3 regions of the Streptomyces sp. NBC_00212 genome follow, and region 1 is predicted to be linked to each of the others. Evidence: riboswitches for the same ligand, from Rfam matches in the RefSeq annotation. Region 1 holds a riboswitch; each other region holds the start of a gene.

Region 1 (3,265 bases):
GCTGCCGCAGGCTCTGAGAGCCGGTGTCCGACCACCCGCTCGGGTGCGCCCGGGTCGCCCGGGGAGCCGGAAGGCGTCAGGCTGGACGGGTGCGGCAGCGAGCAGAGGGCGAAAGGCGCCTGGTACGGGCGCTACCCGTACTGCTGGTCGTCGTGGGCTTCATCTTCGACGCCTCGACCCCGCCCGACCTCACCGCCGCCGCGCTGTTCGCGGGCGCGCCGGTCGCCGCCGCCCCTTTCTACTCGGGCCGCGGCACCGCTCTGGTGGGCCTGGGCTCGGTGGCCGCCGTCGTGGCGCTCTGGTTCATACACGATCTGCCCAACCTGGGCGAAGGGTCCAGCGAGCTTTTCACCGTGCTCACGGTGGGCGCGCTCGCCCTCGTCATCAACCGCATCCTGCGCCGCAGCGGCGAACAGCTCGCCTCCCAGCGCGTCATCGCGGAGACCGCCCAGCGCGCCGTGCTGCCCACGCCCGCGGCCCGCATCGGCGGGCTCAACGTCGCCGCGCGGTACGAGGCGGCGCAGGCGGACGCCTTCATCGGCGGCGACCTGTTCGCCGTGCAGGACACCCCGTACGGGGTCCGGCTCATCGTCGGCGACGTGCGCGGCAAGGGTCTCCAGGCGGTGGAGGCCGTCGCCGTGGTGATCGGCGCGTTCCGGGAGGCCGCCGAGCAGGAGTCCTCCCTGGAGGCGGTCACCCAGCGCCTGGAGCGGGCGCTGGCCCGCGAGGGCACCCGGCGCGACCGGCTGGATGCGGTCGAGGGGTTCACCACGGCGCTGCTCGCCGAGATCCCGCGCGGCGACGGCACCGTACGCCTGGTGAACCGGGGGCACCCCGAGCCGTTCATGCTGCACGCGGACGGCTCCCTCGACACGCTCGTGCCGGCCGAGCCCGCGCTGCCGCTCGGCATGGCCGACCTCGGGGTGTGGCCGGACCGGGCGGACGTGCACCCCTTCCCGGCGGGCGCGACGCTGCTGCTCTACACCGACGGCCTGTCCGAGGCGCGCGACGGCTCGGGCGTCTTCTACGACCCCGGCGCCCGGCTGCGCGGCGCGATCTTCCCCGGCCCGGACGAGGTCCTGGACGCGCTCGTCGACGACGTACGCCGGTACACGGGCGGCGGCGCCAGCGACGACATGGCGCTGCTCGCGGTGGCCCGCCCGGCCGAGGGCCAGCCGGAGCGGCGCCGCACGGTGAGGATCGTGAAGTAGCTCGGTCACCGCGACATGAGGGCGTCACGGTGTGTGCCCGAAGGGTCTCCCTGCGCATAACAATTGACACACCGTCAGGAATTGGGTGTGACGAGGGTGGCCCTGAGAGGTTGTCAACTCGCCCGGTTTAAACCGGCTATGGGGTACTAAGTCCTGGCCAGGACCGTTAACGATCAGTGGGAACGGCTTGGATTCCACCCCCGCCGTCTATTAACGTTCGATAACGCAGCGCGGTCGTCCCAGCCGCCGCAAAGGCGGCACCGTGCGCATGCGCCGAATCCCGCGAGGGAACCGGGGAACCACCAACGTGGGGTGAATCGGGCGTCCGTCATGGGCACTCGTAGGAGACCTTCCTGCTCCGAACCCGTCAGCTAACCCGGTAGGCGAGAAGGAAGGAAAGGAGCGCGCCCTCGTGGCGTCCAACGAGCCTGCCCTCGACACCCCCACATCTCCGGTTTCGCTGTACGGGGACGTACCCGGCGAGAACGAGAGCTGGGAGGAGTGGGACCCGACCGAGGAGTCCGTGCGCCCGGTCCGCGGCCGGCACCGGGTGGCCAAGCAGCGCGGCGGGCTCGCCCGCAGCTCCACCGTGCTGGGCGTCGGCGTCATCGCCGCGGTCGGCGCGGGCGGCATGGCCACCGCGCAGACCAAGCCGCCGGTCTCCATATCGCTGCCGGACTCCATATCCGAGAGCCTGCCCGACCTCGGGTCGCTGCCCGGCGTCGGCGAGCTGGTCTCGCACGACAGCCCGGACGCCCCGAAGACCGCCGCCGCCAGGGCCGATCAGAAGATCGCCGCCGCGCCGCTGACCATGACCGGTCTTTCCACGAGCGAGGCCGAGCAGGGCGCCACTGACGCGGGTGAGGCGCTGCGCGCCCGCATCCTCCAGCAGGCCGAGCAGCAGAAGGCCGGTGCGATCGCCGAGGCGAAGGCCGCCGCGCAGAAGGCCGCGGCGGAGAAGGCGGCCGCCGACGCCAAGGCCAAGCAGGACGCGGCCGCCGCCAAGGCCGCCGCCGAGAAGAAGGCGGCCGAGGAGGCAGCGGCCAAGAAGGCGGAGGAGGAGCGGCTGGCCAAGCTGGCCGCGAGCTACTCGCTGCCGGTCGGCTCGTACACGATCACCTCCACCTTCGGCGAGGCCGGCTCGATGTGGTCCTCCGGCCACCACACCGGCCTCGACTTCGCGGCCCCCACGGGCACGCCGCTCAAGGCGATCCACTCCGGCACGATCAAGTCGGCGGGCTGGGCCGGTGCGTACGGCTACCGCACGGTGATCACGCTGGATGACGGCAGTGAGCTCTGGTACTGCCACCAGTCGTCGCTGGCGGTGAGTGTGGGGCAGAAGGTGTCCACGGGGGATGTCATCGGCCGCGTCGGTGCGACCGGCAACGTGACGGGCCCGCACCTCCACCTTGAGGTGCACACGCCTTCCGGCACGGGCATCGACCCGATGACGTGGCTCCAGTCGAAGGGGCTGAACCCCTAACCCCGCTTTCGCCCTCGGGCCGTGCGTGGTTGCTCGCGCAGTTCCCCGCGCCCCGAGCAGGGTTGTCCTTGGGCGGGGTGCCCCGGAATAGCCGTCCCCGTATGGGAGTTGATCACCCCATGACCTCTCTCCGTACGCTCGGCAGCTCCGACCTCTCCGTCTTCCCCCTCTCCCTCGGCGGCAACGTCTTCGGCTGGACGGCCGACCAGGACCAGTCCTTCGCCGTCCTGGACGCCTACACCCACGGCGGCGGCAACTTCGTCGACACCGCCGACCTGTACTCGGCCTGGGCGGAGGGCAACTCCGGCGGCGAGTCCGAGACGATCATCGGGAAGTGGCTGGCCGCCCGCGGCAACCGGGACGACGTGGTCGTGGCCACCAAGGTCGGCGCCCTGCCCGGGTACAAGGGCCTGGCCCCGACCAACATCAAGGCCGCCGTGGAGGAGTCGCTGCGCCGCCTCGGCACCGACTACATCGACCTGTACTACACGCACTTCGACGACCCCTCCGTCCCCGTCGAGGAGATCGTCACCGCCCTCGACCAGCTGGTGCGGGACGGCAAGGTCCGCGC
Region 2 (3,265 bases), 1.1 Mb from region 1:
AGATGGCCACCTGGCGGTTCGCCACCCGGCCGCTGACGCTCGGCGGGCAGGACATCGCGGCCGGCGACCCCGTGCTCGTCGTGCTCGCCGCCGCCGACCGCGACCCCGAGCGCTTCGCCGACCCGGACACCCTCGACCTCGGCCGCAAGGACAACCAGCACCTCGGGTACGGGCACGGGATCCACTACTGCCTCGGTGCCCCGCTCGCCCGGCTCGAAGGGCAGACCGCTCTGGCGACCCTGCTGCGGCGCCTCCCTGACCTGCGGCTCGCGGTGGAACCTGACGATTTGCGCTGGCGCGGCGGGCTCATCATGCGCGGACTGCGCACCCTGCCGGTCGAGTTCACCAGCCCATGACGATCGCCCGCATCTGACGGGCCGTCAAGACTGTGACTTTTATGTGATCCCGGGTGCATCGACTTGTGACAAGCGTTCGAGTACGGCTACGTTCACCGTTCATTCGGCTCAGCAGTCACACGGAAGGCCTTTTGCATGCGCTCCGGGAATGGACGGCATCGTCGACCCCGCCAGGCACCCGCTCTCGTCGTCGCGGCAGGAGTGACCGGATCGGCCATCGCCCTTCCTCTGCTCGCCGCGACCGGCGCGAACGCCGCGGACGCGAACACCTGGAACCAGGTGGCCGCCTGCGAGTCCGGCGGGATGTGGAGCGCCGACTTCGGCAACGGCCTGTACGGCGGGCTCCAGTTCTCGCAGGCCACCTGGGAGGCGTACGGCGGTACGGACTACGCCCAGCGCGCCGACCTCGCCAGCCGTGCCCAGCAGATAGCCGTCGCCGAGCAGGTGCTCGCGGCCAAGGGCCCGGGGGCCTTCGCGAACTGCGGCAGCGGCGCCGGGCTCACCAAGGGCGGCGGCTCGGCGGACGTCGACCCGGGCGCGCCCGACACGTCGACCGGGACGCCCACGCCCACGCCCGCTCCCGCGACCCCCACCGTCCCGCCGACCAAGGCGCCCGAAGCCCCGGCGCCGAGCGGCTCCACGCCCGCCACGCCGGCCCCGGGTGCCACGAAGCCGAGCGACCCGGCCAAGCCCCCGACGCCCTCCGCGTCCACCCCGGCGAGCCCCGGCAAGCACCGCGGGGCGCCCTCGCCGGAGGAGAGCGCGGGCACGGCTCCGGGCGGCACGTCCTCGTCCGCCCCGACGACCGGTCAGGTCGAACCTGGCACTCCGGCCGGTACGAGTGGTTCGAACGATTCGGGCAACTCATCCGATAGCCGCGATTCCGGACGGCATGCCTCGCGGGGTGACGATGCCTCACGTGAGTCCGGCAACACCCCCGCCGCGAACGGCGACTACACCGTCCGGCCCGGCGACAACCTGTCCGCCATCGCCGAGGCGAACAAGATCCAGGGCGGCTGGCCCGCGCTGTACCACGCCAACGAGAAGCTGATCGGCACCGACCCCAACCTCATCCTGCCTGGCCAGAGCCTGGACCTGAAGGATGCGGCGGCGGCTCTGACGGCCCCGAACTCGGCACCGAAGCAGGGTTAGTTCGCGGGCCTATGTCCGTTCTGTGCAAATGAGACATGGGTCTCTTCGCCTCAACTGGCTTGTCCCGTCTGCCCGGTCCGTCCGCCCCGCCCCTCACCTGCGGAAACACCCCTTCTGTATCGGCAAGTAGGGGGGATTTCTCCCCGATGTGCGTCTTTGAACATTGGCGGGGCGTGTGTTTTCGTCGGACTCGCTCGTCACCACGAGCCCCGTCGACCGAGCACGCCGAATCCTGCCGTCGGCCGACGGGAACAGTCGACGCTTATGCGCCGTAGGCAGGAGCGGGGGACCCAAGGTAAGTGCCGGGCCCGGCAGTTCGAGTGACTGCCGCAACGGCTTGGGGTGAAGACGGGCGCATCGACGCTCGGCCGGGCAGCTCACGCCCGAACCCGACAGCTCACCTCGCAGGCGTCGGTGAGGAGAACCTCCATGCTGCTTTCCGGCAAGGGCAAGCACCGTCGCCCGTCCAAGGCCGTCCGTGTCGCCACGCTGGCCGGTGTCACCGGCGCCGCCGTGGCCGCCCCGCTGATGGCGGCGGGCAACGCCTCCGCCGCTTCCGTCCAGACCTGGGACGCCGTCGCCCAGTGCGAGTCCGGCGGCAACTGGTCCATCAACACCGGCAACGGCTACTACGGCGGCCTGCAGTTCTCGCAGTCCTCCTGGGCCGCCGCCGGCGGCACCCAGTACGCCTCGCGCGCCGACCTGGCCACCAAGGGCCAGCAGATAGCCACCGCCGAGAAGCTGCTCGCCATCCAGGGCCCGGGTGCCTGGGGCTGCGCCGGCGCCGGCAACCTGACCGCGGGCGGCAGCAAGGCCGACGTGGACACCTCCGGTTCGTCCTCCTCGAAGCCGAAGGCCTCGAAGCCCGCGGCGCCCAAGCAGCAGGCCCAGCCCCAGCAGAAGTCGCAGCCGAAGGCGCAGAAGTCCGAGCGCACCGAGTCCGCGCCGGCCAGCCGCGACCAGCAGCGCACCGAGCCGGTCAAGCAGGGCAACGGCGAATACACCGTCAAGTCCGGCGACACCCTCGGCAACATCGCGGCCGCCAACGGCGTCAAGGGCGGCTGGCAGAAGCTGTTCGAGCTGAACAAGGACATCGTCAAGGACGCGAACCTGATCTTCCCGGGCCAGAAGCTGCACCTCGGCTGAGACTGACCCACCCCCAGGTCGCCCCGACCCGGCGCGCATTCCCCCGTACGCGCCGGGCCGGGGTTTTCGCTGTTACCCGGCAGTAGTGTTGTGGTCCTTTGCCCGGGATTAAGGGTCCTTGGTCCCTTTTTCGTCCCAGGAGGCGGGCACTCGGCTGGCCGGAGCCCCAGAGCCGGTTAGGCTCTTGTCGCAAGGCGAACGCGACCCCGCACGACCTTGCACTGCTTGCGTCACATCTAGCGTCACATCCCAGAAGGAGATGCTCGTGCCGTCCATCGACGTCGTCGTAGCCCGGGAAATCCTGGACTCCCGAGGCAACCCCACGGTCGAGGTCGAGGTCGGCCTCGACGACGGCAGCACCGGCCGTGCTGCAGTTCCGTCCGGCGCCTCCACCGGTGCCTTCGAGGCCATCGAGCTCCGCGACGGTGACCCCAACCGCTACGGCGGCAAGGGTGTCGAGAAGGCCGTCCTCGCCGTCATCGAGCAGATCGGCCCGGAGCTCGTCGGCTACGACGCCACCGAGCAGCGCCTGATCGACCAGGCCATGTTCGACCTGGACGCCACGGACAACAAGGGCTCGCTCGGCGCCAACGCCATCCTCGGCGTCTCCC
Region 3 (3,265 bases), 3.2 Mb from region 1:
GGGATGACCTGCAACCGCACGTGCGGCAGTGCGGCGAGCTGCAGCAAATGCCGTAACTGGTCCCGCATGGCCGCCGGGCCGCCCACTCGCCGACGCAATACCGCCTCGTCGAGCACCGCGCTGAGCACCAGCGGCGGATCGCCGCGCAGCACCTCCTGGCGGGCGATCCGCACCTCCACGAGCGAGTCCACCTTGTCCGACGGCAGCCCCCCGAGCGCGGCCCGCGTCACCGCCCGCGCGTACGCCGGCGTCTGCAAAAGCCCCGGCACCACCGAGGTCTCCAGCGTGCGAGCCGAGCGCGCCTGCGACTCCAGGCTGATGAAATCGCGGTACTGCGTCGGCAGCAGGCCCCGGTACGCATGCGCCCAGTCCACCCCGGCGCCGCCCGCCGAATCGGCCAACGCCTGCAAAAGCGCGCGGAGTTCGGGGTCGCGCACCCCGTACGCTTCGAGCAGCCGGGCCACGTCCGCCGGCTTCACGCCACTGCGACCGGTCTCGATCCGGCTCACCTTCGACTGGTGCCAGCCGACCAGACCGGCCGCCTCACCACTCGTGAGACCCGTGTCGTCGCGCAGCTTGCGCAACTCCTCGCCGAGCTTGCGTCTGCGCACCGCCGGCCCGTGCCCCATAGCCGCCTCCTTCGTCTCCGGCGATGGGTAAGTGTGAGCCCAAATACGGTCTACCGTCGGAGAGTTCACTGCTTTGAGCGACAGATATATGCATATCTTGGTGGATCGCACCCGAGACCGGCACGATGAGTGGCACTCTGACGCGAAGCACAATCCGAGGCCGATGTCGTCTTCGCGAGCGCTCAACCGCTACGAGTCTTCAAGCCGGCCCGGGTGGGAAAGGGACAGCGTCGCCATGGCAGACCACCTCGAAGCAACCCTCACTCTGCCGAGCGATCCCGCCTCGGTCTCCGCGGCACGGAGGTACGTCGCCGGGGTCCTTGCCGACTGGGGCCTGCCGACCGACGCCGAGGCCGCCGACACGATCCGCCTCATCGTCTCCGAGCTCGCCACCAACGCCGTGCAGCACACCTTCGGCCAGTCGCCCACCTTCACCGTGGACGTCCAGCTGGAGCGCGAGGAGGAGCTGCGGATCGGGGTGACCGACAGCCACCCGCGCTGGCCGAAACGATTGCCCGCCGCCGTCCAGCAGGACAACGGCCGGGGCATGGTGATCATCCGCTGGCTCGCGGCCGAGTGCGGCGGCCGGCTCTCGGTCGCGCCCACCGCGGACGGCGGCAAGACGGTCTGGATCGCCCTGCCGTGGACGGCGCCGGTCCAGAGCGGCTAGGGCCGCGCGTCCCAGACAAGATCCGCCGGACAGGCCCTAGAGACGTGCCGAGGGCGCCCGAGGGCGTCCCGGTGCGCGGGACACGCACCGGGACGCCCGGTCTGGCGGCGCGTCAGCCCACCCGCCCGTACAGGACGCTGTGGCTCCAGATCCGCTCCAGGCGGACCACCGTGCCGGCCTTGGGGGAGTGCCAGATCCTGCCGTTCCCGGCGTAGATCCCCACGTGGTACACCCGGCCTCCCGAGTGGAAGAACACCAGGTCCCCGGCCTTGCGGGACGAGGCCGAGACATGCCGGGAGCCGTTGTACTGCTGCTGGGCGGTGCGGGGCAGCTTGCGGCCCGCCTGCTTGAACGAGTAGAGCGTGAGCCCCGAGCAGTCGAACCGGTACGGGCCCGTGGCGCCGAACTGGTAGGGCGATCCCTTCTTCGACGCGGCCACGTGGAGCGCCCTGGTGGCCACGGCGGCGGCGTTCGCCTCGGGCGTGCTGCCCGGTGCCAGCGTCATCGCGCCCGTCACGGCGAGGGTGAGGGCACAGACGGTGCCGAGGCGGACCGCCAGCGACGAGACGTGTGTGTGCGCGGTCATGCGCAACCCTTCGTCAAACCGCCTGCGAAGGATGACCTGTCGGGTTCGGACTGGCGAAGACGCCCGGCCGCGCATGCGGCTTCACCCCGAGGGACGGCCGGGGTACGGCCCTCCCGAAGTACTCGGGTCCTCCACTCCTGCCGGTCCACTCTTGTCGACCAGTCGTCCGGAACGGCGGCAGGACTCGGCGTCCGCCCGGACCGCCCCGCCGCGGTGGCGGGGGCTTGTCGTCCTAGGGATCTTCACGCACCGACTGTCGGATTTACGGCCCGAAACGGCTTTGTGTGAGGGTGCTCACGACTGCCTGGTTCGGGTGGACAGGGGCCGTTCGGCGCTACTGCAAATGGGGCTGACGAGCCCTGTACCAGCAACGGAAGGATCGATTCAGCAGATTGTCCACGGCCCGTAAGCAACTCATAAGGGCCGGCGAAAGTAGCCGCCGGTGGGCCGAACGGGGGTAGCCCGTCTGGTGCGTTTCGTCGGCCCTATGAGCGCGTCGGGTATCCCTCGCGGTTCCGGGTGCACTCACCCCGTCGTCTGCGGGGGCACCGTGAGCCGCCCCGCGCGGCGCTCGCCGTCCAGGATCCGCAGCGCCCGCGTCAGCGTCTGCGCGTGTACATGGGCCTCCCCGCGCTGGTGCATCAGCGTCAGGGCCTCCTTCAGCGCGGCCGCCCGGCCGACCAGGGCCTGGGCGGCCCTGAGGGCGGCGTACGTGTCGTGGCCGTGCGCCGGATTGATCCGGCCGAGCAGGTCGACCACTTCGAGGTAGGAGTCGATGAATTCGGCCTCGGCGCGCGTCAGCGCGGGCAGCGGCGGCAGTTCCGGTGGCAGCACGGCGGTTCACCTCCCGCGCAGCGACGTCTTGCGGCTTTCGAGTACGTGATCGGCGAGCCCGTACGCCACGGCGCCCGCGGCGTCGAAGACCACGTCCCGCTCGATGTCGGCGGTCACCTGCTCCGGGGTCCTTCCCGTGTGCCGAGCGAGGAGTTCGGTCAACAGCACGCGCCCACGCAGGATTTCGGCCGCCTGGATCTCCAGATCGGACGGCTGCCCCTGCACCGCCTCCTCGATGGCCGGCTGCTGGAGGAGCACCCGGGAGCCGGGCTGTACGGCGCGCTTTCCGGGCGCGCCGGCCGCGAGCAGCAGCGCGGCCACCGAGCTCGCCTGGCCCAGGCAGAAAGTCTGCACATCGCAGGTGACGAACTGCATCGTGTCGTGGATCGCAGCCATCGCGGTGAGTGAGCCGCCGGGGGAGTTGATGTAGAGCGAGATGTCCCGGTCCGGGTCCGCGTGCTCCAGGTGCATGAACTGGGCCATCACGTCGTTGGCCGAAGCGTCGTCGACCGGGGTGCCGAGAAAGATGATCCGCTCCTCGAAGAG

What was found. Region 1 has a riboswitch for cyclic di-AMP ahead of OHA17_RS18805 (M23 family metallopeptidase). Riboswitches for the same ligand answer to the same signal wherever they lie in the genome.
Region 2: it holds a riboswitch for cyclic di-AMP, as region 1 does, so the genes downstream of both, OHA17_RS23840 (transglycosylase family protein) here and OHA17_RS18805 (M23 family metallopeptidase) in region 1, are expected to answer to the same signal.
Region 3: it holds a riboswitch for cyclic di-AMP, as region 1 does, so the genes downstream of both, OHA17_RS33630 (C40 family peptidase) here and OHA17_RS18805 (M23 family metallopeptidase) in region 1, are expected to answer to the same signal.

The regions. Positions count from the first base shown of each region.
Region 1 is NZ_CP108115.1:4,121,304-4,124,568, reverse strand. Features, by position in the region: gene OHA17_RS18815 (hypothetical protein) at 1-17, shown strand, start outside; gene OHA17_RS18810 (PP2C family protein-serine/threonine phosphatase) at 90-1,211, shown strand; cyclic di-AMP (ydaO/yuaA leader) riboswitch at 1,473-1,612, shown strand; gene OHA17_RS18805 (M23 family metallopeptidase) at 1,624-2,694, shown strand; gene OHA17_RS18800 (aldo/keto reductase) at 2,814-3,265, shown strand, end outside.
Region 2 is NZ_CP108115.1:5,187,557-5,190,821, forward strand. Features, by position in the region: gene OHA17_RS23830 (cytochrome P450) at 1-356, shown strand, start outside; gene OHA17_RS23835 (transglycosylase family protein) at 492-1,508, shown strand; cyclic di-AMP (ydaO/yuaA leader) riboswitch at 1,766-1,934, shown strand; gene OHA17_RS23840 (transglycosylase family protein) at 1,938-2,654, shown strand; gene eno (phosphopyruvate hydratase) at 2,914-3,265, shown strand, end outside.
Region 3 is NZ_CP108115.1:7,367,068-7,370,332, forward strand. Features, by position in the region: gene OHA17_RS33620 (helix-turn-helix transcriptional regulator) at 1-629, opposite strand, end outside; gene OHA17_RS33625 (ATP-binding protein) at 865-1,299, shown strand; gene OHA17_RS33630 (C40 family peptidase) at 1,412-1,885, opposite strand; cyclic di-AMP (ydaO/yuaA leader) riboswitch at 1,889-2,072, opposite strand; gene OHA17_RS33635 (hypothetical protein) at 2,411-2,719, opposite strand; gene OHA17_RS33640 (ATP-dependent Clp protease proteolytic subunit) at 2,726-3,265, opposite strand, start outside.